Regions from separate parts of the Clostridium thermarum genome, predicted to be linked through region 2. Evidence: riboswitches for the same ligand, from Rfam matches in the RefSeq annotation. Region 2 holds a riboswitch; each other region holds the start of a gene.
What was found. Region 2 has a riboswitch for S-adenosylmethionine ahead of metH (methionine synthase). Riboswitches for the same ligand answer to the same signal wherever they lie in the genome.

Region 1 (5,827 bases), 890 kb from region 2:
ACCTTCTCCACAACTTCATCTAGATTTTCACTGTAGATGAACCATCTTCCCTGGTCAGATATGAATTCATATTGACTGCCCTTGAGCACTGCTGCTATATTGCTTTTAAGCTTTCTTTCAAAGCTGCTTCTGTTTAGTCCTTTTAAAAATATTTCTGATGAATACTTAATCAGTAATAGTTTTCTCATCCTAATTTCTCCTTAAAAACTTTAAACTTTTTTCCAATACCTCAATGGTATAATCTACTTCTTCTTTTGAGTTGAACTCACTAAAGCTAAACCTTATGGTTCCCTTTAGCTCCTCAGTTTTAAGTCCGATAGCCTTCAATACGTGGCTATCTCCATGCCCCTTTGAGGAGCAGGCAGACCCGGTAGAAACATACACGCCTTTTTCCTCCAATAGATGAAGCAGAACTTCCCCTCTTATACCTGGGAAGCTAACACTTAAAATATATGGAGAAAAGTGCTCTGTATTGGGACTATTTATCCTTATCCCTTTTATATTTCCAAGTCTCTCTATAAAATATTCTTTCAATCCCATTACTTTGTTGTAGTTGTCATAAAGGTTAGTATGAACCTTCTCTGCCGCCTCTACAAAACCTGCAATCCCCGGAAGATTTTCTGTACCTGAACGGAAGTTCCTTTCCTGGCCTCCTCCACTAATAAGTGCCTTTGGGGATAATCCTTTCTTAATGTATGAAAATCCTACCCCTCTTGGCCCGTGTATTTTATGTCCACTGACAGAAAGCAGATCAATTTGAGCCTTTTTCACATCTATTTTGAGCTTTCCATAACCTTGTACGGCATCAACATGAAATTTAACCCTGGGACTATTTTCTTTTATCAATTTACCTATGGCCTCAAGATCCTGGACTACACCAATTTCATTGTTTACATGCATTATAGTTATAAGCCTTGTATCGTTATTCAAGCTATTTTTAAGTTCCTCAAGAGATATTCTTCCGTCACTGTCCACACCTAAATATGTTACCTTTATACCTGACCCTTCTAAATCTTTTAATGTATTCAGCACACTGGGATGCTCAATTACAGAGGTTATTACATGGGCACCGGGAGCTGTAAAGCCCTTTATTAGAAAGTTATTGCTTTCACTGCCGCCGGAAGTAAAAATTATTTCCTCCGGACTGCAGTTCAGTGTCTTTGCAGCCCTTTCTCTTGCATCCTTTAGTTTTTTCTCTGCCTTCAGCCCGATACCATGAGCAGAAGAAGGATTTCCAAAATTGTTTCTCATAGTATCCGCCACAGCTTCGATTACTTCCTCATAGGGCTTGGTGGTAGCACCATTGTCAAAATACACAAGCATATAACCACTTCCTTATAATGTGATGAATATTGAATAATTATTAATTCTTAGTTATTTATTATTGTCCAATTGCAGAACCTCATTCATACTTCCCGTTCTATAGCCCTGCATATCCATTGTTACATATTTGAAGCCTATGTCCTTAAGCCTCTTTACTATCTTATCCATAAGCTCCAAATCGAAAAGTTTCAGCATTTCCTCCGGGCTTACCTCTATTCTTGCTATTTCTTCATGATGTCTTACTCTTAGCTGTCTAAAGCCCAAATCTATCAGATACTGTTCAGCATCTTCTACCATTTTGAGTTTCTCTCTTGTTATCTCATGTCCATAGGGGAATCTTGAAGCAAGACATGCAAAGGAAGGTTTATTCCAACTAGGTACCCCCATTATCTTTGACAACTGACGAATATCTTTTTTTGTGAACATGGCCTCTTTCAAGGGGCTTCTTACACCCATTTCCTTTGCGGCCTTCATACCAGGTCTGTAGTCACCTAAGTCGTCATAGTTACTTCCGTCCAAAAGTACATTTATACTATGCTTTTCTGCAATATTTTTAACTTGAGTCATCAATTCTTTTTTACAATAATAGCATCTATCTTTTGGATTCTTTGAAAAACCTTCTATATCTAACTCTTCAGAATAGATAACAATATGTTTTACTCCTAATTTTTCTATGTATTGACAAGCCTCATTAAACTCTCTTTCCGGATAGGTCGAGGATCTTGCGGTTATTGCAATAATCTTGTCCCCAAGCACTTCCTTTGCCACTGTGAGTAAAAAAGTACTGTCCACACCTCCTGAATAAGCAAGAGCAGCACTTCCCATATCTCTTAATATACTTTTTAATTGCTCTAATTTTACATCTGATTCACTCAATTCTATTCCCCCATTTATTTAATCCTAAATTATTCATTAAACTACCATAAACTGTCTTACCAAATATCGAGTCTCATCTAACTTATTATATCAAATAATGCAATTCAAACAACAGTCTTGAATCCTTTTCTTGCAAAACAAAATAAAAAGGAATTCTGGCAATGTAGAATTCCTTTGTACCATATATAATATCTGTTAATTATCACCAAATAATACTGTTGATAAGTATCTTTCACCGGTGTCTGGTAATAATACAACTATTCTCTTACCCTTGTTTTCTTCCCTCTTAGCCAATTCAGTTGCTGCATAAAGTGCTGCACCAGAGGATATTCCAACTAATAATCCTTCTGCTTTTGCTACTTCTCTTGAAGTTTCAAAGGCATCTTCATTCTTAACCTTAATAATTTCATCAATAACTTCGGTGTTCAATATATCTGGTACGAACCCTGCACCAATTCCCTGTATCTTATGAGGACCTGGCTTGCCTCCTGATAGTACCGGTGAGTCAAATGGTTCAACTGCTACTATTTTAACATTAGGATTTGCAGCCTTTAATACTTCACCAACACCTGTTACAGTACCGCCGGTACCTACTCCTGCCACAAAAATGTCAACCTTGCCATCGGTATCTCTCAATATTTCCTGTGCAGTTGTATTTCTGTGTATTTCAGGATTTGCTGGGTTAGCAAATTGTTGTGGGATAAAGGCGTTAGGTATTTCTGCTGCTAATTCTTGGGCCTTTTGTATTGCTCCCTTCATACCTTCAGAACCAGGAGTTAAAACCAATTCTGCTCCCAAGGCCTTTAAGAGTTTTCTTCTTTCAATGCTCATTGTTTCTGGCATTGTCAATATTAGTCTATATCCCTTAGCTGCTGATACAAAAGCTAAACCTATTCCAGTATTTCCGCTAGTTGGCTCAATAATTACAGTACCTTCCTTAATAAGTCCCTTTTTCTCTGCAGCGGTAATCATTGCAAAGGCAATTCTATCCTTAACTGAACCGGCAGGGTTAAAATATTCAAGCTTTGCAACGACTTCAGCACCTAGTCCCTTTTTTCTGTTGTAAGATGTTAATTCTAATAGTGGTGTATTGCCTATTAAGTCTGTTAAATTCTTTGCTATCTTTGCCATTTTTATTCCTCCTAAATCATATTATATATAAACATTGTATAATTCCTATTGGTTTACTATGTATTCTATGATACTATTATATGTGTAAAGCAAAAATTTGTCAATAACAATTATCTAAATTTCTTTTATTCTTATATTTCTATTCTTTATAATGATTATTCTTTATGTTTTCTATACTAAAGAATGATTCCTTAACATTATAAAAAAAATGAAAATGCCAAAAATCTTTAGCATTTTCATCCATAACAAAATATTCATCTTACTCTAAAGCTACAGCTGCCTGTAACCTTATATATTCTACAATATTCTGCTTATCCTCTATACTCTTTTTAAAGGAATATGAAAGAGTTCCAGAGGGTTCAAGCTTGTCATTTTTTATTCTATAATAACCTTGGCTTAAGCCTACACATACATAACCGTCCTTGTATCCCTGTCCCTTATAGGTTTCCAGAAACAGCAAAACCTTCTCTCCCTCTTTAACAGCAGGGTCTTGTGCAATATCCATTTGAATAACGTTTACAGATTCACTATCCAGCAATATATTTCCTTTCAATATTTCAAGAACCTTAACTTCTGACACTTTATAATTTATCCTTTTTTCCTTTACACTATCCTTCTTGCCTATTACCTCGCCAACAATTATCATTGGAGATTCCTCAATCAATTGATCTATGTTTTCAGCATTATAAGCTTTACCAGAAATGGCCATAACTCTATTTTGGGACAATTTTATAGAAGCAGTAGCTATGGTGATTATGAGAGATATCACAAGGAATATAATGTAATATCTTCTTGTCATATGTATCACTCCCTACAAATAAATTATCACTTAACAACAATATAAGTAATTATCTGTAGGACAATTTTATCATAAACTTTGCTCATTTTTCAATATTTTCCATGCGACCTAAAGTACCAAACTTTATATGGAAAATAAGCTTATTTGTCAGGAATAAAAGAAAATTGCGTATTAACGCAATTTTTTCAAATATGAAACAGCTCCAACCTCAATAACTGATTATTCATTAAAATAATTGTATTGACAAACAATATATGTTCATGTAATATACATATAAAACCAAATATTTTAGTCTATCAAGAGTGGTGGAGGGACTGGCCCTATGAAACCCGGCAACCTGTATAAGCAAGGTGCTAATTCCAGCAGCAGTTAGCTGAAAGATAGAAGCGCCATGTTTATTGACCTCTTCTATCTGAAGAGGTTTTTTTAATGAAGAAAAACATAACTTGGGGAAAAGTTTTTCTTATAATTTTAAATTTCAAATAAAAAGGGGGCTTTTATAATGAATGATCATATGGCAGTTCTCAACGCCCATAAATACATAATTTAGATCAAGTGGAGGGAAGTTATATGCCAATTAAGATACCAAACAATTTACCTGCTAAAGAATTATTAAACAGTGAGAATATTTTTGTTATGGATGAAGACAGGGCTTATCATCAAGATATCAGACCTTTAAAAATAGCTATATTAAACCTTATGCCTATAAAGGTTACTACAGAAAACCAGTTGCTGAGGCTTTTGGGTAATACACCGCTTCAGGTGGAAATAACCCTGCTTTATCAGGAAAGCTACAAGTCAAAACATACCCCGGAGGAACATCTTATAACCTTTTATAGTACCTTCAACGAGGTAAAGGATAAGAAGTTTGATGGGCTTATTATTACCGGTGCTCCGGTAGAGCAGATGGCCTTTGAGGAAGTAGACTATTGGGAAGAGTTAGCAGCCATTATGGAATGGAGCAAGACGAACATAACCTCTACCTTTCACATTTGCTGGGCAGCTCAAGCCGGTTTATACTATCACTATAATATAGCTAAATATCCTCTCTCGGAAAAGATGTTTGGGGTTTTTCCCCACAGGATCAATTATCGAAATGAAAAGCTGGTCAGGGGCTTTGATGATGTATTCTATGCGCCGCATTCAAGACACACCGAAGTGAGAAAAGAAGACATAGCAAAAATATCTGAACTACTTATATTGACAGAATCAGAAGAGAGCGGTGTTCACATAGTTGCTTCAAAGGATGGAAAGCAGATCTTCGTCATGGGCCATTCCGAATACGATGCCAACTCCTTAAAGTGGGAGTATGACAGAGATATATCCAAGGGCTTGGATATAACAATACCTAAAAACTACTTCCCGGAAGATGATCCAACAAAAGCACCAATTGTAAACTGGCGCGGTCATGCTAATCTGCTGTTTTCAAACTGGCTGAATTACTATGTATATCAAGAAACGCCTTACTTATTATAATTAAATGTCAAGAATGAATGAAGATTTTTCTCAGTGAAGATGAGAAAAATCTTTTATTATAATTAATTATAACTCTCTTTAGCTGCTGAACATCAACCCTTACTATTATATCCTTGTAGTCTGCCCCGTTAAAGCTTATAGTCATCCCTCTCTTCTCCAAATCAAACTGGAGCTCTTCCATGCAATCAATCAAACACTTAACTATATTAATATCATTGAAAT
Region 2 (5,827 bases):
CCTTTGAAGCATCTTTGGAGTGTACTACCCCCTTTGAATATCTTGGTGCTATCTTTAATGCTGTATGGGTAGGTGAAGTGGTTGCCCCACCCACCATGAGGGGAATATCAAAGCCCTGCCTTTCCATCTCCTCTGCAACAAAACACATCTCCTCAAGGGATGGAGTTATAAGGCCGCTCAGTGCTATGATATCTGCTTTCTCTCTTTTAGCGGTTTCCAATATTTTTTCACTGGGAACCATAACTCCCAAGTCAATTACTTCGAAGTTATTACAGGCAAGCACTACGGAAACAATGTTTTTACCTATGTCATGCACGTCTCCTTTTACAGTGGCAAAAACCACCTTTCCTGCACTGCTTTTCTCTCCGCTGTTCTTTTCCGCTTCTATATAGGGCAGCAGAACACTGACTGCCTTCTTCATAACTCTTGCGCTCTTAACCACCTGAGGCAGAAACATTTTCCCCTCTCCAAAGAGGTCTCCCACCATGTTCATTCCATCCATCAGTGGCCCTTCTATAACCTGCAGAGCTTTTTCATATCTTGCTCTTACTTCCTCCACATCCTGTTCTATATAGTCAGTGATTCCTTTAACCAAGGCATATTTCAGTCTTTCGGCAGCATCAGATTCTCTCCACTGCAACTTATTATCTGCCTGACTGACTTCATTGTTTTTATAATTCTGGGCAAATTCGAGTAATGCTTCTGCTGCATCTGCACTCTTATTTAGCACTACTGCTTCAACAGCTTCCAATAGCTCCTTATCAATTTCGTCATATATCTGTATCATGCCGGGATTAACTATTCCCATGTCCATACCTGCCTTAATGGCATGATATAGGAATACTGAATGCATAGCTTCTCTTATGACATTGTTTCCTCGGAAGGAGAAAGAAAGATTGCTTACTCCCCCGCTTACCTTTGCATAGGGAAGATTATCCTTTATCCAGGCCACTGCCTTGATATAGTCCACCGCATAGTTATTATGGTCTGGTATGCCTGTGGCAATGGCCAAGATATTGGGATCGAAAATTATATCTTCCGGTGGAAAATGCACTTCTTTTACAAGTATGTCATAGGCCCTCTTGCATATCTCTATCTTTCTTTCATAGGTATCCGCCTGACCTCTTTCATCGAATGCCATTACAACTATTCCGGCACCAAACTTTTTTATTAAGCTGGCCTGCTCTATAAATTGCTGCTCCCCGACTTTCAGTGAGATGGAATTTACTATTGGCTTTCCTTGTATGGCCTTTAATCCCTTTAAAAGCACTTCAAACTTTGAGGAATCGATCATTACGGGCACCTTAGCAATGTCCGGCTCACTAGCCAAGAGTTTTAAGAAGATATCCATCTCTGATTCTGCATCTAGAAGGGCATCATCAAAGTTGATATCGATAATTTGAGCGCCATTTTCCACCTGTTCCTTTGCAATGGATAGGGCTTCCTCATACTTTTTCTCCCGGATAAGTCTGGCAAACTTGGCCGACCCGGCCACATTGGTTCTCTCCCCGATATTGACAAAATTGTTTTCTTTGTTGATCCTTACAGCCTCCAGACCGCAAAATACAGTTTCTCTTGGCAACTTTGGTAGTTCTCTCGGCTTATAATTCTTTACAGTTTCATATATAGCCCTTATATGGTCAGGGGTAGTACCGCAGCAGCCTCCAACTATGTTTAAATGTCCTTCCTCTGCCAGTTCCTTCACCACCGATGCAGTTTCCTCAGGAAGTTCATCATATTCTCCTAGGGAGTTAGGTAAACCAGCATTGGGATAAAAGCTAATATACAGGCTCTGGGACTTGGAAAGTTCCTTTATAAAGGGAACCATCTCTTTAGCTCCGAAGGCACAATTTAAGCCTATGCTTATAATCCTATCACTTTTTACACTTTCTGCGAAGGCCTCCAGAGTTTGGCCTGAAAGCACCCTGCCACTTAGGTCAGTAATAGTTCCAGAAATCATAATAGGCAAGTCTATGCCTTTTTGGGTCAGCACATTATCAGCGGCTATTAATGCCGCCCTTGCATTTAAGGTGTCAAATACGGTTTCTATCAGCAGTATATCCACTCCACCATCAACTAAGCCCTCTATCTGTTCCTCATAGGCCTTTTTAAGTTCGTCAAAGGTTATATTTCTAATTCCGGGATTTTCCACATTCGGTGATAGGGAAGCAGTTCTGTTGGTAGGTCCTATGGAACCTGCCACAAATCTAGGTTTATTGATACTCTTGGAGGTATACTCATCCGCAATTTCTCTTGCTATTTTGGCCCCAAAATAGTTTAAGTCATAGACCTTGTCCTCAAGCCCATAATCCCCCTGTGAAATTCTGTTACTGTTAAAGGTATTGGTCTCTATGATATCTGCCCCTGCTTCAAGGTAAGCCTTGTGTATATCAATTATTATTGATGGATTTGTAAGATTTAATAAATCGTTATTGCCTTTTTGACTTTTATGGCATTCACAACTTCCATGAAATTCAGCTTCACTTAAGCCATGCTTTTGTATACTTGTTCCCATTGCCCCATCAAGAACAAGTATCCTTTCCTTTAAGTAAGTATCTAATTTTAAAGTCATTTAATCGCCCCCTGATTTGTTTTCTGAGTAAAAAAAGGCTCCCTGCTGCAGGAAGCCTTATAGTTAAAAATCAACTTAATAAGCTTCTTATCTTTCAGCCTTCGCTGCAGGATTTAGCACATGCTAGCACAAAGCTAGTGTTGCTGGGTTTCATTGGGCCTTTCCCTCCACCTCTCTCTATAAGAACCTTCTTTATAATGTTAATATGAGTATATATTTAGTTTTAGTTATAGTCAACAATTGTTTTTAAATAAAGTGTATTTTGGTGGTTAACGGATATCATAGACACTTCTGAGCTTTATGCCCACCGGTTTTCCCTTTAAAATTTTTACTCTTCTTTCACCGGCATTCATATCAAAATAGTTGTCTTCAAGCAGCATATTGTCCTCTTCATTTATTATTTCCACACTTCTTGCATAGCTTTTTGCTGTAACTATAATCTCGTCACCTTCTACTCTGTAGCTCAACTGGGGGTCAATAAATTTAAAGTGTTTTGGTACAGAGAATATTACCGTGCCCTGGGAAATTACCTGGCCGTCCTTTAACATTTCATAGCTTACATAGTCCTCATAAAGTGAGGCATCATTCATATCAACGGTGTCAAGCCACTTGCTGGATAATTTCTCCACCACAACTTCATAAGAGCCCTCTCTTTTTATCTCAGCTTTGTTATTGCGGAGAGCCCATCTTACTGTAACCTTCTCATCCTGCATGGATTCATTTGCCACGCAAAGTTGGATGGACTTCACTACTTCATATGGCTCTGCGTTTACATTTGTATTCTGCGTCAGGATTCCTTCTTCCTTACAGGACAGCATAAGCGGTGCAAAGAATCTCTTGGCATAGTAATGGAGAGCCTTCCATCTTCCGTAATAATCTATGGAAGCCCAAGAGGCTACCGGCCAGCAGTCATTTAACTGCCAGTAAACAGTACCCATACAGCGGCCTCGGTTTCTTCTAAAATGCTCAACTCCGTAACGGATAGCATCTGCCTGCAGCAATTGAGAAGCATATATCAAGGTATCAAAACTGTTTGGATAGAGGTAGGTGGCTCCCATATAGCTCATGATCTTGCTGTTTGCCCCATCATTTCTTTGGTGTTTCTCCATAACATAGGAGAAAATGTTTCTATCCTCCGGCTCAGTGAAAGTTTCAATAGTTTTAAGTGAGGGGAAGGACTGGAAGCCAAATTCCGATACATATCGGAAAAAGAACTTTCTATACTCTGTAAAAGGCTTGTTCCCATGCCATACATCCCAGTAATGTACATCGCCCCTGTTTTCATCATTTGGATTGTCAAAGCCTCCACCTGAAGATGGGCTTGCAGGCCAATAAAAGGTCTGCGGATCATATTCCTTTACCATCTTTGGAATGATGTACTCATACATTTTTACATAATCGCTCTTAAGTTTCGGAGTGAGATCCCAGATACCCCTGTCCACAAACATTTCCATCTCATTGTTTCCACACCAAAGAGCCAGGGAAGGATGGTTTCTGATTCTCTTGATATTATCCTTAAATTCGGCCTTTATATTTTCTTCAAATTCTTCTGTGAGGTTATAGTTTGCACAGGCAAACATAAAATCCTGCCATACCATAAGTCCCAGTTCATCACAGGCATTCCAGAAGGTATCATAAGGATAGTTTCCGCCTCCCCATACACGGATTACATTAAAATGTGCATCCTTGCACTGCTTTAAAAGCTCATAAGTCCTTTGTGGCGTAACCCTGGTCAGTATATTATCTTCCGGTATATAATCCGCACCCATAGCAAATATCTTGATACCGTTTACCTCATGAGCAAAGCTCTCACCGTATTCGTCCTTTTCAATGCACGCTGTCATGGTTCTTAGACCAATTCTCTTCTCCCAGAAATCCAGCTTTTCTTCACCATGCATTAGGGTTACTTTTACCTTGTATAAAGGCTGGTCTCCGTAGCCATTGGGCCACCAGAGCTGAGGCTTGTCTATTTCAATATACTTCGGTGAATCCCCATAAATTATCTCTTGTCCATCCGGATCAACAAGGGTAACTTCATAGGAAAATCCACGTCTTACTGCTTTATTATCCCTATCATAAAATCTCAGGTTTTGCTTTCCCTCTGTTCTTGCAATGTCCACTTGAAGTTCAAGGGTTACCCTGCCATCATTATGCTCCTGCCTGACATAGACACCGTCTATTCTACCTTTACATACACCAAAGAGTGCTACATCTCTCCATATCCCCATATCCGGAAGTCTTGGACCCCAATCCCATCCAAACATGCAGTGAGCCTTTCTTATCTGTGGAAAGCCCCTCATGGCATCTTCAGAACCGCCAATGTGTATTTTATCATCCGCCTCTCTTATGAACTTTGTGGGAGAATAAAAAACTATTTTTAACTCATTGTCATCGTCTTTAAGATATTTCTTTACTTCAAATTCCCAAACTCTGTGCATATTATTTACAAACCCCATATGATATCCGTTCAAGTAAATATCTGCAAGAGTGTCCAATCCATCAAAATGCAGGATAATTTCTTCACAATTAAGCATATCCTTTGTAATGTCAAAGCTTTTGCAGTATTCGTAATCCTCTTCCATGAGCTTTAAAGCCTTTAGCTCATTATCCCTATAGTAGGGATCCTCCATTTTATTGTTCCTTAGCAAGTCACTGTAAACAGAGCCGGGTACAACTGCATTCATATAATCTGCATCATGAATGCAGCGCATCTTCCAGGTACCATTCAGTTTTTCAATAAGCATTACTTTTCCTCCCTCCGTAATAAATCTCGATTGTAGACCATTTTTTATAATTATATTCTCAGTTAAGGCATTGAAATTTTAATACCCTAACTATCTACCAACAATAATAACCATCCACTTCTTATTCCTCCCAGAGTTTAAGAAAAATATTAATACATATACATTATAGCATTACTTTTAACATTTATTAACATAAACTAGAAAAACAAAAACCACAGATGCACTGTGAAATTTCAGTGACATCTGTGATTTTTTATTTCAGATAGACTACACTATTTATGATATTTAATTGTTATTATTATGTGTAAATATTTCTCACTTAAACTATTGAACTATTGGCTGTAGTACCACTTAATACTAATTATTTTTTGAACTCCTTAACTAATTGCTCAAAGGCAGGTATAGACCTCTTTATCATATCAAATTCAACACAGTAAGACATTCTAAAGTATCCGGGACATCCAAAACCGGACCCAGGCACCAGCAGAAGATTGTATTTGGTAGCAATTTT
Region 3 (4,907 bases), 220 kb from region 2:
GGATAAGAAATGGCCGTACTAACTCCCGCAAGACTTGGAACCAATTTAATAGTTTCAAGTTCCCTAATCAGGCCATAGGCTCCCTTTTCTCCATCTACTAAATCAATGCTCAACATTCCTCCATAATAGTCCCCACGGAATATTTTCTTTGCAGTAATGTGATGGGGTGAACTTTTAAGGCCTGGATAATAAACAGTCTTAACTTTTGGATGGTTTTCTAAATACTTCGCTAACTTTAATGCATTATTTGAATGTTGTATCACTCTGAGCTCCAAGGTTCTCAAGCTTCTTACCAAGAGCCAGCCGTCAAAGGGGCTCATGGTAGGTCCGTATAATACTCCTGTAGAGCTTATCTGTCGCATGGTTTCCTTGTCAGAAACTACTATGCCCGCTGTGATATCACTATGTCCGCATAGATACTTTGTGGCACTGTAGACAACTATATCTGCTCCCAGTTTTAAAGGTTGGCATATCACAGCGGTTGCGAAGGTATTATCTACAATCACCTTTGCATTATGGTCATGGGCAATTTGAGCAATTTTAGGAATATCCAAGACCTCCATCAGTGGATTGGATATAGTCTCGATGTATACAAGCTTTGTGTTTGTTTTAAAATACTGTTCCAACCTATCCTGTAGAGGGTCCACAAAGGTAACCTCTATATTAAACCTTTTTAACTCAGTCTTAAAAAACTGATGGCTGCCGCCGTATAATACGTTGGCAGCAATAATGTGGTCCCCGGCCCTTACTTGAGACAGAATGGACATAGTTATGGCAGCCATTCCGGAAGAGTAAGCCTGAGCATCCTCTCCGCCATCAATATTGTACATTATTTCCTTTAGAGCATCGTAGACCGGATTGTTCATCCTTGTGTACACGTAGCCTTCCTCTTCCCCAGCATAAACCTTATCCAAGGTTTCTACATCATCAAAGGAGAACACAGAGGTTAGCGTTATGGGTAAAGTTTTACTGCGTGATACTGAAGGAGGATTTCTATCTCCCAAGTGAACCAGCTCTGTCATTAAACTCTTTTCCATGTTGACCCCCTACTCTTTTTTTCTGTTTTTTCATAATAAATAAAAAGCCTCTTCAAAAGAAGAGGTTCCATTTGCAACAAGGTCTCTTCTTATCTTTCAAGTACTAACTTGCAGGAATTAGCACCATGCATCCGTTACCATGCTGGTTGCTGAGACTTCATTGGGCCAGTCCCTCTGTCTCTCTGGATAAGAATGTTATATTCAGATATTACTAAACATGATACCAGTATAGCAGAGGCTTGTCAATCATTATCTACAGATTAATATTATTATTTTCACCTTACATCTACAGCAACATATGATGTATTATAACATCCTACTAGAAACATTGAAAAAATATGAGGTGAAAACGATGAGTTACTGCAAAATGCCCTACAAAAACATTTCCCCCTCCAGAGCCCGGAAGCTTTTGAAACACGATCCAAATATTCTCCTGATCGACGTCAGATCACCGAAAGAGTATATGGAAGCACATATTCCTGGAAGTGTCAACATCCCAATAGAATTTTTGGAATGGGAAATCTGTAATTTACAATTGTCTCCTTTCATACCAATAATGGTGTATTGTAAGACCGGACTCCGTGCCACTTCTGCAGCATGGTTACTGATTAGCCTAGGTTTTATAACCGTATATAACCTAGGCGGAATTGACCGCTGGCCCTATAGACTTGAGGGATGAAAGCAGAGGGACGTTTTGCTTGCCATCTTTTAGCCAAACAAAACGTCCCCTTACTGCTTAAGAGATTTTATACGCAGTATCTTCCTTCTTTATAGTTTTAATCCTTCTCAAGAGCTTTACTGATATTAAATGATTTATATTTTCTACCTTTGCTATATATTGTTTTAGAGTCTGAAATTCTCCAACAACTTCCTTTAACAAGAGCCTTTCAAATATTTGCCGTATGGTATGTACGTTTTGCAGCTCCTTACTGTGGTTCATATTGTTAAGAATAAAGTTTACAGTCACTGCCAGACTTTCTATAAGCTCTTCCTGACTATAATTCTTTTTCAAGGAATTTTCAAAGGCCATAATCCCTTCTTCAGGGAGGCTTACACTGTCTTCGATTATACTTTTAAGTACTTCTTTTGTATATCCAATTAAACAATTTTTTCCCTGGCATCTTATACAATAGTTTTCTCCAAGGCATATGTTTTCTATTCTTTCATTAATTTGATTATAATACTGATATAATTCCTCTGAAACCTGCTTAAAGGTAGATAGCTTGCCCTTTTTTCTTTCTTCTATAGTGGGCTTTAAAATCAAGAATACACAAAGTGCCAGTACAATAAAGAAGATTATTATATTTACTGGAGTCAGGTATTCCTTTGGTAAGGTGGCAAACAATTTTGTAATACCAAAAAACATAAATATGGCTGCAGAAGCAATCTTAATAGTAAATTCGGGTATTCTGTTACCGAGCTTACTTCCTACCAAAATACCTAAGGACCCTGTAATAACCATTCCTGTTACTGTACCCATTAGAATAAACAATGGATATTGAGCATCAGCAGACAGAGTAATTGCTGTGAGCTGGGTCTTATCCCCTAACTCTCCTATGAAAAAGGCTATGGCAACGGTAAGTACCGGTCCAAAACTGCTTTTAGCTTCTTCTTCATCTTCTTCCTCTTCTGCTCTCAGTGTCCATAGAGCAAATCCAATAAAGGAAATACCCGCAACAATTTGTATAATGTTAATGGGTATTAACTTTGACATATAAGCTCCAAGTGCTACGGCAACACCATGATTTAGTAAAGATCCGATAAAAATACCAACTAACACCTTTCTGACCTTATACCTGGTGGCAAAGGCCATAGCTAAAATTTGTGTCTTGTCCCCCATCTCTGCCATGAAAATTAGGAACATTGCCTTAATAAATTCCTGTATCATTTTCTAACCCCCATAATAATAATAAAATAAAAAAGGCGAGGCCTTTAGACTAATATACCCACAAGGCAGATATACTAATCTAAAAGTCTCGCTTCTTTAGTTCTAACTCTAAAGCAAATAGGACCAGGATTGCTCCATTATGTTGACCCTATTTATGGCACAAAGCCACAGCTACTCCCTTTTAAGATATTATTCCTATACAAATATATCATAATTTATCTCTATAGGCAAGACTGGACACTTCAACTTTTCTAAAAGTTTTATGTCCAAGCCTTACCTCGCTTGAACTTTTGTAATAACTATGCTATTTATAACCTTCTGTTAGAAAGCGACTTTTCTTCTAAGCATCTTAATTCCTCAATGATGCTCTTAAACTCTTCCTTATCTTTGACAGAATCAAAAACCGCCTGTTGTAACAACTTAAAGAGATTTTCATATAAATACTAGGCCTAAGTGAAGAGTTTTCCATGACAAATTCCCCCCCTTTCATAGATAACACAAACTAAAGGGCACTTTGGTCACAAAATATATAAAAATTTAAAAGGACTATTCAACATTTTGTTTTTATAAAATGTTGAATAGTCCCTTGTCAACCAATATTAAAACTTAGCAAACCTATCTCTTACCTTTTCTTCTCCCATTACATGCATTATGGTATAAAGGTCTGGAGTATTTGCCCTGTGGGTTAAGGCAGCCCTGACCACTGCAGCCACATCTGCAATCATACCCTTGAAGTTTTCTGGGTTAGCCTTGAATTCCTTCCTATTAGCAGTATAGCCTAGCTGCTCACCAACAGCCTTTAACTCTTCGAACCAAGTGTCCTTATCGGCATCAAAGTTGTAAGCCTCAGCATAGGCAGCTATTATTCGTTTTGCTTCTTCCATATCAACGTTCTTTGGAAGCTCTATTTGATCTACTGTTTCTTTATAGAATAGTTCATCAAAGAAGTAGAAGATCTTCTCTCTAACATCCATCCACTTTGCATAGTCTTTTCTTGGTTTTGGACCTTCCCTATCTATGTTGAAAATTTCTTTAGCCATGGATTCATTAGCAGTTACCAATTCATACATTTGTGGATCGAATTCCTTTGCCCACTCTGTATATTTCTCATATACCTCTGTGGCTTTCATTCTGGAGATTACATCTTTTGAAACGTCACTTAGCTTTACCAGGTCAAATAAGGCACCACTTTTACTCATCTTATCTAAGGCAATTTCAAAATCATAGCTGTCTGCAAAAGGATTTTCTGCCCTCCAGGTTTCAAAACCTGAATTAATTATATTTAACAGATATTCTATTACGGACTGTACTGGATATCCAACCTCCCTGTAATAGGAAACGGCAGCCTCGGGGTCTTTTCTTTTTGAAAGCTTTCTCTTTGATCCCTCATCCTGTTTCATAATGGTTGGAGTATGAGCGTATTTTGGCGGCTCAAAGCCAAGCACTTCAAATAGTTGAAGGTGTATAGGTGCAGATGACAGCCATTCTTCTCCCCTGATCACATGGGTTGTTTTCATTAAGTAATCGTCGACTACATGAGCAAAATGATAGGTTGGTAGTCCATCACCCTTTATCAATACGATATCCTGATTGTTTTCCGGGAACACAACCTCTCCCTTTATCAGGTCCTGTAATACTACCTTGTTATCAGAATTGCCCGGTGACTTTAGTCTAAGTATATAGCTTTCTCCTCTTTCAATCTTCTCTATCGCTTCTTCTGTAGAAAGATTTCTGCAGTGAGCATACTCTCCGTAATATCCCGGAGTTATCTTTTCAGCTATTTGCTTTTCTCTTAAGGCATTAAGTTCGTCTGCATTACAAAAGCATGGATAAGCCAAGCCCTTAAGTATTAAATGCTTTGCAAAAGTCTTATATATTTCAGCTCTTTCACTTTGCCTGTATGGGCCGTAATCTCCTTTCGAAGTATCTTTTCCTGTCATTCCTTCATGGAAATTCAGTCCAAAGTTATGCATAGTAGAGAT
Region 4 (5,827 bases), 510 kb from region 2:
CAGCTCGCCATCCTTAAGCTTTATTATGCCATTCTTCTCTAAGAGCCTTAATGCTCTTGCTCCGTTTGTACTGTCGTTTGGTATGGATATTGTAGCACCATCCTTAAGCTCATCAAGGCTCTTAATCTTCTTTGAATAAAGTCCCATAGGTTCCAGGTGAACTTTAACAGTATAGGTCAAGTCTGTTCCTTTCTCTGCATTTGTTGCTTCAAGATAAGGTACATGCTGGAAGAAGTTGGCGTCAAGGCTGCCTTCATTTAATTCTGTATTAGGCAGTACATAGTCAGTAAATTCTTTTATTGTAAGTGTATAACCTTCTTTTTCAAGAATAGGCTTTACAATTTCAAGAATTTCCTTATGAGGTACCGGTGTGGCTCCTACGATTATTTCCTTTTTATCATCAGATTTACCGGTTTCTGTGCCAGAAGTTACTTCATTCTTATTTGTAGTATCTCCTGCGGTTGTATTTTTCTTTGTGCATCCCCCAAATGAAAGCAAAAGAACTGCTGCTGTTACAAGTGATAAAATCTTTTTCATAAAAATAGCCTCCTTTAAATTAATGAACTTTATTTTTTTAATATTTTATATAAAAAGTTGCCCAAAGTCTGGAAAACTTGAACAATTATTATCAGTATTATTACCGTATATATTGTCAGGTCATATTTAAAACGGTAATAACCATATGTTATGGCAACATTACCAAGTCCGCCGCCTCCAACAGCACCGGCCATGGCGGAATAACCTATAACACTTATAACTGTCAGGGTTATACCCAGCACTAATGATGGAATAGCTTCCTTCAACATAACTTTAAAAATTATTTGTGAAGTAGTCGCTCCAAATGATTTGGCTGCTTCAATTATTCCATAATCCACTTCTTTCAAAGCAGATTCCATGACTCTTGCAGCAAAAGGAGCAGCACCTATGGTAAGGGGAACAATAGCTGCATCAGTACCTATAGCAGTTCCAACTATGAGTCTGGTTAAAGGCACCATAAAAACCATTAGTATAATGAAGGGAAAGGATCTTAGGGTGTTAATAATAACATCTAAGGTTTTGAATATAAATTTATTAGGTTTTAAACCTTTCTCATCGGTTAATACTAAAATAATAGCAGGTATAGCTCCGAGAATTACTGCAAAAAGCGTTGAGAGCAACACCATTTTTAAGGTTTCAATAAGGGCAGGATACAAAATTTGAACAAAAGTATCTAAAAAAGCACTTAGCATATTTTCTAATTTTAAAAGTAAACTATTCAGATGCATTACAGAACCTCCATTCCTATGCCTTTATCTTTCAGATATTGCACTATCTTGTCCTTGTGAGCCTCTTCCACATTTATTACAAGGCTGCCTAAGACATCATCTCTGAATTTTTCTAGCTTGCCCCATACTATTGAAAAGTCAATATCAAGTTCTCTGGCCATAGAAGTTATAATACTGTTTTCGCTTGACTCCTTAGAGAAGAACAGCTTTATGTTGATACCCTTGCTTGGAAGCAGCTCTTCTTCACCCAGGAGTCTCTCCAGTTCTTCCGTTGGTTTGAGGAACAGTTCTTCTACATCACCATAGCCTTTGATTTCACCATCCTCCATCAGAACAACCTTGTTACAGATTTCTTTAATTACTTCCATTTGGTGAGTGACAATTACTATTGTTATGTTTAACTTATTATTTATCTCTCTAAGCAGCTGTAATATAGATTTAGTTGTCTTTGGATCCAGAGCAGAAGTAGCTTCATCACAAAGCAGAATTTTGGGGTTAAGAGCCAAGGCTCTTGCAATTCCAACTCTTTGCTTCTGTCCACCACTGAGTTTTGTTATGCTCCAAGTTTTTTTATCTTCCAGACCAACCAGAGTCAATAATTCATCTACTTTCTGCTGGATAGTATTTTTGTTGTAGCCCCAAAGCTCCATGGGTAAGGCTATGTTCTGGAAAACATTTTTGCTGGTCATAAGGTTAAAATTCTGAAATATCATGCCCAGGTCTTTTCTTAGGTTTCTCAGTTCATTGCTTGTCAGATTTTTCACCTCTTTACCATCAATAGCTATACTTCCCTCTGTGTAACTTTCAAGACCATTAAGACATCTTAGCAGAGTAGATTTTCCGGCACCGCTGTGTCCAACTATACCAAAGATATCTCCTTTTTCTATTGAAAAGCTGACATCCTTCAAAACTTCTTTATTTGAAAAACGCTTATAGAGATTCTTTATTTCAATCATGGTGATCCTCCTAGATAGTATTCAACTATATAAATTAATAACCCGAGGATAACCCCGGGTTAGATACCGAACTATCCTTATCTGTCAGCTTTCGCTGCAGGAATTGGCACCGTGTAAATCTACCGGTTGCCGGGCTTCATAGGGCCTGTCCCTCTGCCTCTCTTGATAAGAGTTATTGAGTTTTCAGTTTTAATGATATTGATTATATATCCTATATGTTTTATAGTCAATATGTTTTTAAAATATTTTTTATTTTTTTGGTGAAAAATATAATATACTTTAATTGCAAAAGTAAATTCCACCTCTCTAGGTGGTAAGAGTGGATTTTAATTCTACAAATATGAAAGAGTATAGAGAGTGGAATTTAGTAATACAAAATATTATTATATTGATATATGCGTCATTACAGTAATCCTTGCTTGGTAAGGAAGGAGTTTTTCATTATGGCTAAATTCAAACACTTTACGTTAGAGGAAAGAGTCTCTATTGAAATAATGCTTAAAGCCTCCCTTTCTTTCAAAGCAATAGCCCGAGAGCTTGATCGAGATTGTACAACCATTTCCAAAGAGGTTAAAAATCATATCATGTACAAGCGAACAGGTTCTTACGGTAGACCTTTTAACAACTGTATTCATCGTTTAACTTGCAACCATACATATCTATGTGAGAAATCACATTGTAGAATTCGACGCTGTCGCTTTTGTTCAGATTGTTCAAAATTCTGTTCTGATTACAAAGCATATACTTGTCACTTACTCTCTAAGCCACCTTATGTGTGCAATGGATGTGCTAGCCTTACAAAATGTACTCTGGAGAAAGCAATCTATAATGCTTCCTATGCCCATGATGAATATGTACTTCGTCGTTCTGAGTCACGAAGCGGCATAACTATTTCTGAGGACGAGATTAAACGTCTTGATAAAATCATAACCCCACTCATTCAAAGAGGTCAATCTATACACCATATCTGCGTTAATAACAGAGACCTTATCATGCATAGTGAAAAATCAATCTACAACTATATTGATTACAATCTTTTCTCCACAAAAAATATTGACCTTCCAAGAAAAGTTGTTTATCGTCCAAGAAAAAAGCTTAAAAATCATTTTAAAGTGGATAAGTCCTACAGAATTGGACGCACATATCAGGATTTTCTTGAATTCATGAAGGAAAATCCTGATACTCCAGTAGTTGAAATGGATTCTGTTGAAGGTACTAAAGGTGGTAAGGTGTTGCTCACTATCCATTTCGTTGATTCTCAGTTTATGCTTGCTTTTATTAGGGATGCAAACACTTCACGTTCCGTCATAGATATTTTCGAAAATCTTTATTTGGAACTGGGGCCTGACACTTTTCTAAAACTATTTCCTGTCATTCTAACTGACAACGGCAGTGAGTTTACAAATCCAAAGGCTATCGAGTTTGATAGGCAGGGAAACCGCATAACACGCATCTTCTACTGCGACCCTTCAGCGCCATATCAGAAAGGTGCTGCAGAAAACAACCATGAATTGATCCGGAGAATTGTTCCTAAAGGCCAGAGCTTCAACTCATTTCAACAGAAGGATATCTCATTGATGATGAGTCACATTAATTCTTATTCAAGAAAAAAGCTGAATGACCAGTCTCCATACTCGGTATTCAGCTTCCTTTACGGCGCTAAAACGCTCGCAAAGTTGGATTCAGAACTCATCAAACCAAATGAGATTATCATGAATCCGAGTTTATTAAAATATTAACCTACTCAAGCAGGGATTACCGCTGGCGCTTAAGTTAAAACTTTTTCAATGGGTGGAATTTACCTTTGCAAAAAAAACGGAAAATATTCACCCTTTGTTTGCTATACCCAAAATCAGCTGAAATCTGCTTGAGCTACTTAAATTATACCTCATTTTTGTCTAAAATAAGCAAAAAATTACTCTTATAACCAAAAATCTTATCTAGTATCGATTTTACGGTGGAAGTTAATTCTACAAAGTGGAAGTTAACTTTTCAATTCACCAAAATATAATATAGAAATTTAAGTATTGATAATAATATATGAGTTTCATGGTTAAAAATTACATTAATGATAAATATTTAATAATGATTTGATTTTTATGTGAATTTTTCAACAAATTTTCAAAAAAACATTGTAACTATAAATATCTTAGGTATATAATTGTAAATATGATAATATAATTCACATGATAAATTGTGAAAATAACTAGTATTTGGGGGAATTAAAATGAGCGCAAGGGGCTATGTAGAACAAGTATTAGCTGACCTAAAGAAAAACAATCCCGGTGAAAGTGAATTTCACCAAGCAGCTACAGAGATTTTAGAGTCTTTGGTACCTGTATTTGAAAGGCACCCGGAATACATGGAAGCCGGATTGTTAGAAAGAATTACTGAACCGGAAAGAATTATCATGTTTAGGGTTCCATGGGTAGATGACAATGGTAAGGTTCAGGTTAACAAAGGCTACAGGGTTCAGTTTAACAGTGCAATTGGACCTTATAAGGGAGGATTAAGATTTCATCCTTCAGTAAATTTAAGTATTATTAAATTTTTGGGCTTTGAGCAAATATTTAAGAATTCCTTAACTGGACTTCCTATCGGAGGGGGAAAGGGCGGTTCCAACTTCGATCCAAAGGGAAAATCTGATGGGGAAATTATGCGTTTCTGTCAAAGTTTTATGACAGAACTTTATAGGCATATAGGTCAAGATACCGATGTTCCTGCCGGAGATATCGGTGTAGGTGCAAGAGAAATAGGCTATATGTATGGACAATATAAGAGAATCAGAAATCAATATGAAGGAGTGCTGACTGGTAAAGGCTTAACTTATGGTGGTAGCCTAGTAAGAACAGAAGCAACCGGTTATGGTTTAGTATATTATACAGAAGAAATGCTAAAGAGCAAGGGCTTAAGCTTTGAAGGGCAGACAGTGGTAGTATCCGGTTCAGGTAATGTTGCTATATACGCTATCCAAAAGGCAACTGAACTTGGTGCGAAGGTTGTAGCTTGCAGTGACTCTAATGGCTATGTATATGATAAAAATGGAATTAACCTTGAAACAGTAAAAAGACTTAAAGAGGTTGAGAGAAAGAGAATAAAGGAGTATGTAGTGGAACATCCAGGTACTGAATACCATGAAGGCTGCAGCGGAATCTGGACTATTCCCTGCGATATTGCTCTTCCTTGTGCAACTCAAAATGAATTAGATGAAAAGAGTGCACAGATATTGATTAGAAATGGCGTTAAGGCAGTTGCGGAAGGTGCTAACATGCCCACAACTCTGGAAGGCACAAAGTTATTCCAAGAAAATGGAGTTCTCTTTGGACCAGCTAAAGCTAGTAACGCAGGCGGGGTTGCATGCTCAGCTCTTGAGATGTCACAAAACAGCTTGAGAATGTCATGGACATTCGAAGAGGTTGACAGCAAGTTAAAGACCATAATGAAAAATATCTATGCAACAAGTGTAAAGGCTGCTGAAGAATATGGCTTTGAAGGAAACCTTGTAGCAGGTGCAAATATTGCTGGTTTCTTAAAGGTTGCAGAAGCAATGATGGCTCAAGGTATAGTTTAACCAAAGTTTTAAAAGGCGGGATTATCTCGCCTTTT

Region 1: it holds a riboswitch for S-adenosylmethionine, as region 2 does, so the genes downstream of both, metA (homoserine O-acetyltransferase MetA) here and metH (methionine synthase) in region 2, are expected to answer to the same signal.
Region 3: it holds a riboswitch for S-adenosylmethionine, as region 2 does, so the genes downstream of both, FHY60_RS07015 (trans-sulfuration enzyme family protein) here and metH (methionine synthase) in region 2, are expected to answer to the same signal.
Region 4: it holds a riboswitch for S-adenosylmethionine, as region 2 does, so the genes downstream of both, FHY60_RS10380 (methionine ABC transporter ATP-binding protein) here and metH (methionine synthase) in region 2, are expected to answer to the same signal.

The regions. Positions count from the first base shown of each region.
Region 1 is NZ_CP040924.1:891,875-897,701, reverse strand. It holds gene thiI (tRNA uracil 4-sulfurtransferase ThiI) at 1-188, opposite strand, end outside; gene FHY60_RS03860 (cysteine desulfurase family protein) at 190-1,323, opposite strand; gene larE (ATP-dependent sacrificial sulfur transferase LarE) at 1,375-2,199, opposite strand; gene cysK (cysteine synthase A) at 2,395-3,330, opposite strand; gene FHY60_RS03845 (hypothetical protein) at 3,590-4,129, opposite strand; SAM riboswitch class I at 4,420-4,516, shown strand; gene metA (homoserine O-acetyltransferase MetA) at 4,700-5,605, shown strand; gene FHY60_RS03835 (histidine kinase dimerization/phospho-acceptor domain-containing protein) at 5,613-5,827, opposite strand, start outside.
Region 2 is NZ_CP040924.1:1,777,625-1,783,451, reverse strand. It holds gene metH (methionine synthase) at 1-2,572, opposite strand, end outside; SAM riboswitch class I at 2,657-2,758, opposite strand; gene FHY60_RS08075 (beta-mannosidase) at 2,842-5,316, opposite strand; gene FHY60_RS08070 (pyridoxal phosphate-dependent aminotransferase) at 5,678-5,827, opposite strand, start outside.
Region 3 is NZ_CP040924.1:1,557,910-1,562,816, reverse strand. It holds gene FHY60_RS07015 (trans-sulfuration enzyme family protein) at 1-1,037, opposite strand, end outside; SAM riboswitch class I at 1,124-1,230, opposite strand; gene FHY60_RS07010 (rhodanese-like domain-containing protein) at 1,366-1,716, shown strand; gene FHY60_RS07005 (TMEM165/GDT1 family protein) at 1,774-2,925, opposite strand; gene gltX (glutamate--tRNA ligase) at 3,525-4,907, opposite strand, start outside.
Region 4 is NZ_CP040924.1:2,289,171-2,294,997, reverse strand. It holds gene FHY60_RS10390 (MetQ/NlpA family ABC transporter substrate-binding protein) at 1-537, opposite strand, end outside; gene FHY60_RS10385 (methionine ABC transporter permease) at 567-1,229, opposite strand; gene FHY60_RS10380 (methionine ABC transporter ATP-binding protein) at 1,265-2,221, opposite strand; SAM riboswitch class I at 2,296-2,393, opposite strand; gene FHY60_RS10375 (IS30 family transposase) at 2,665-3,960, shown strand; gene gdhA (NADP-specific glutamate dehydrogenase) at 4,449-5,792, shown strand.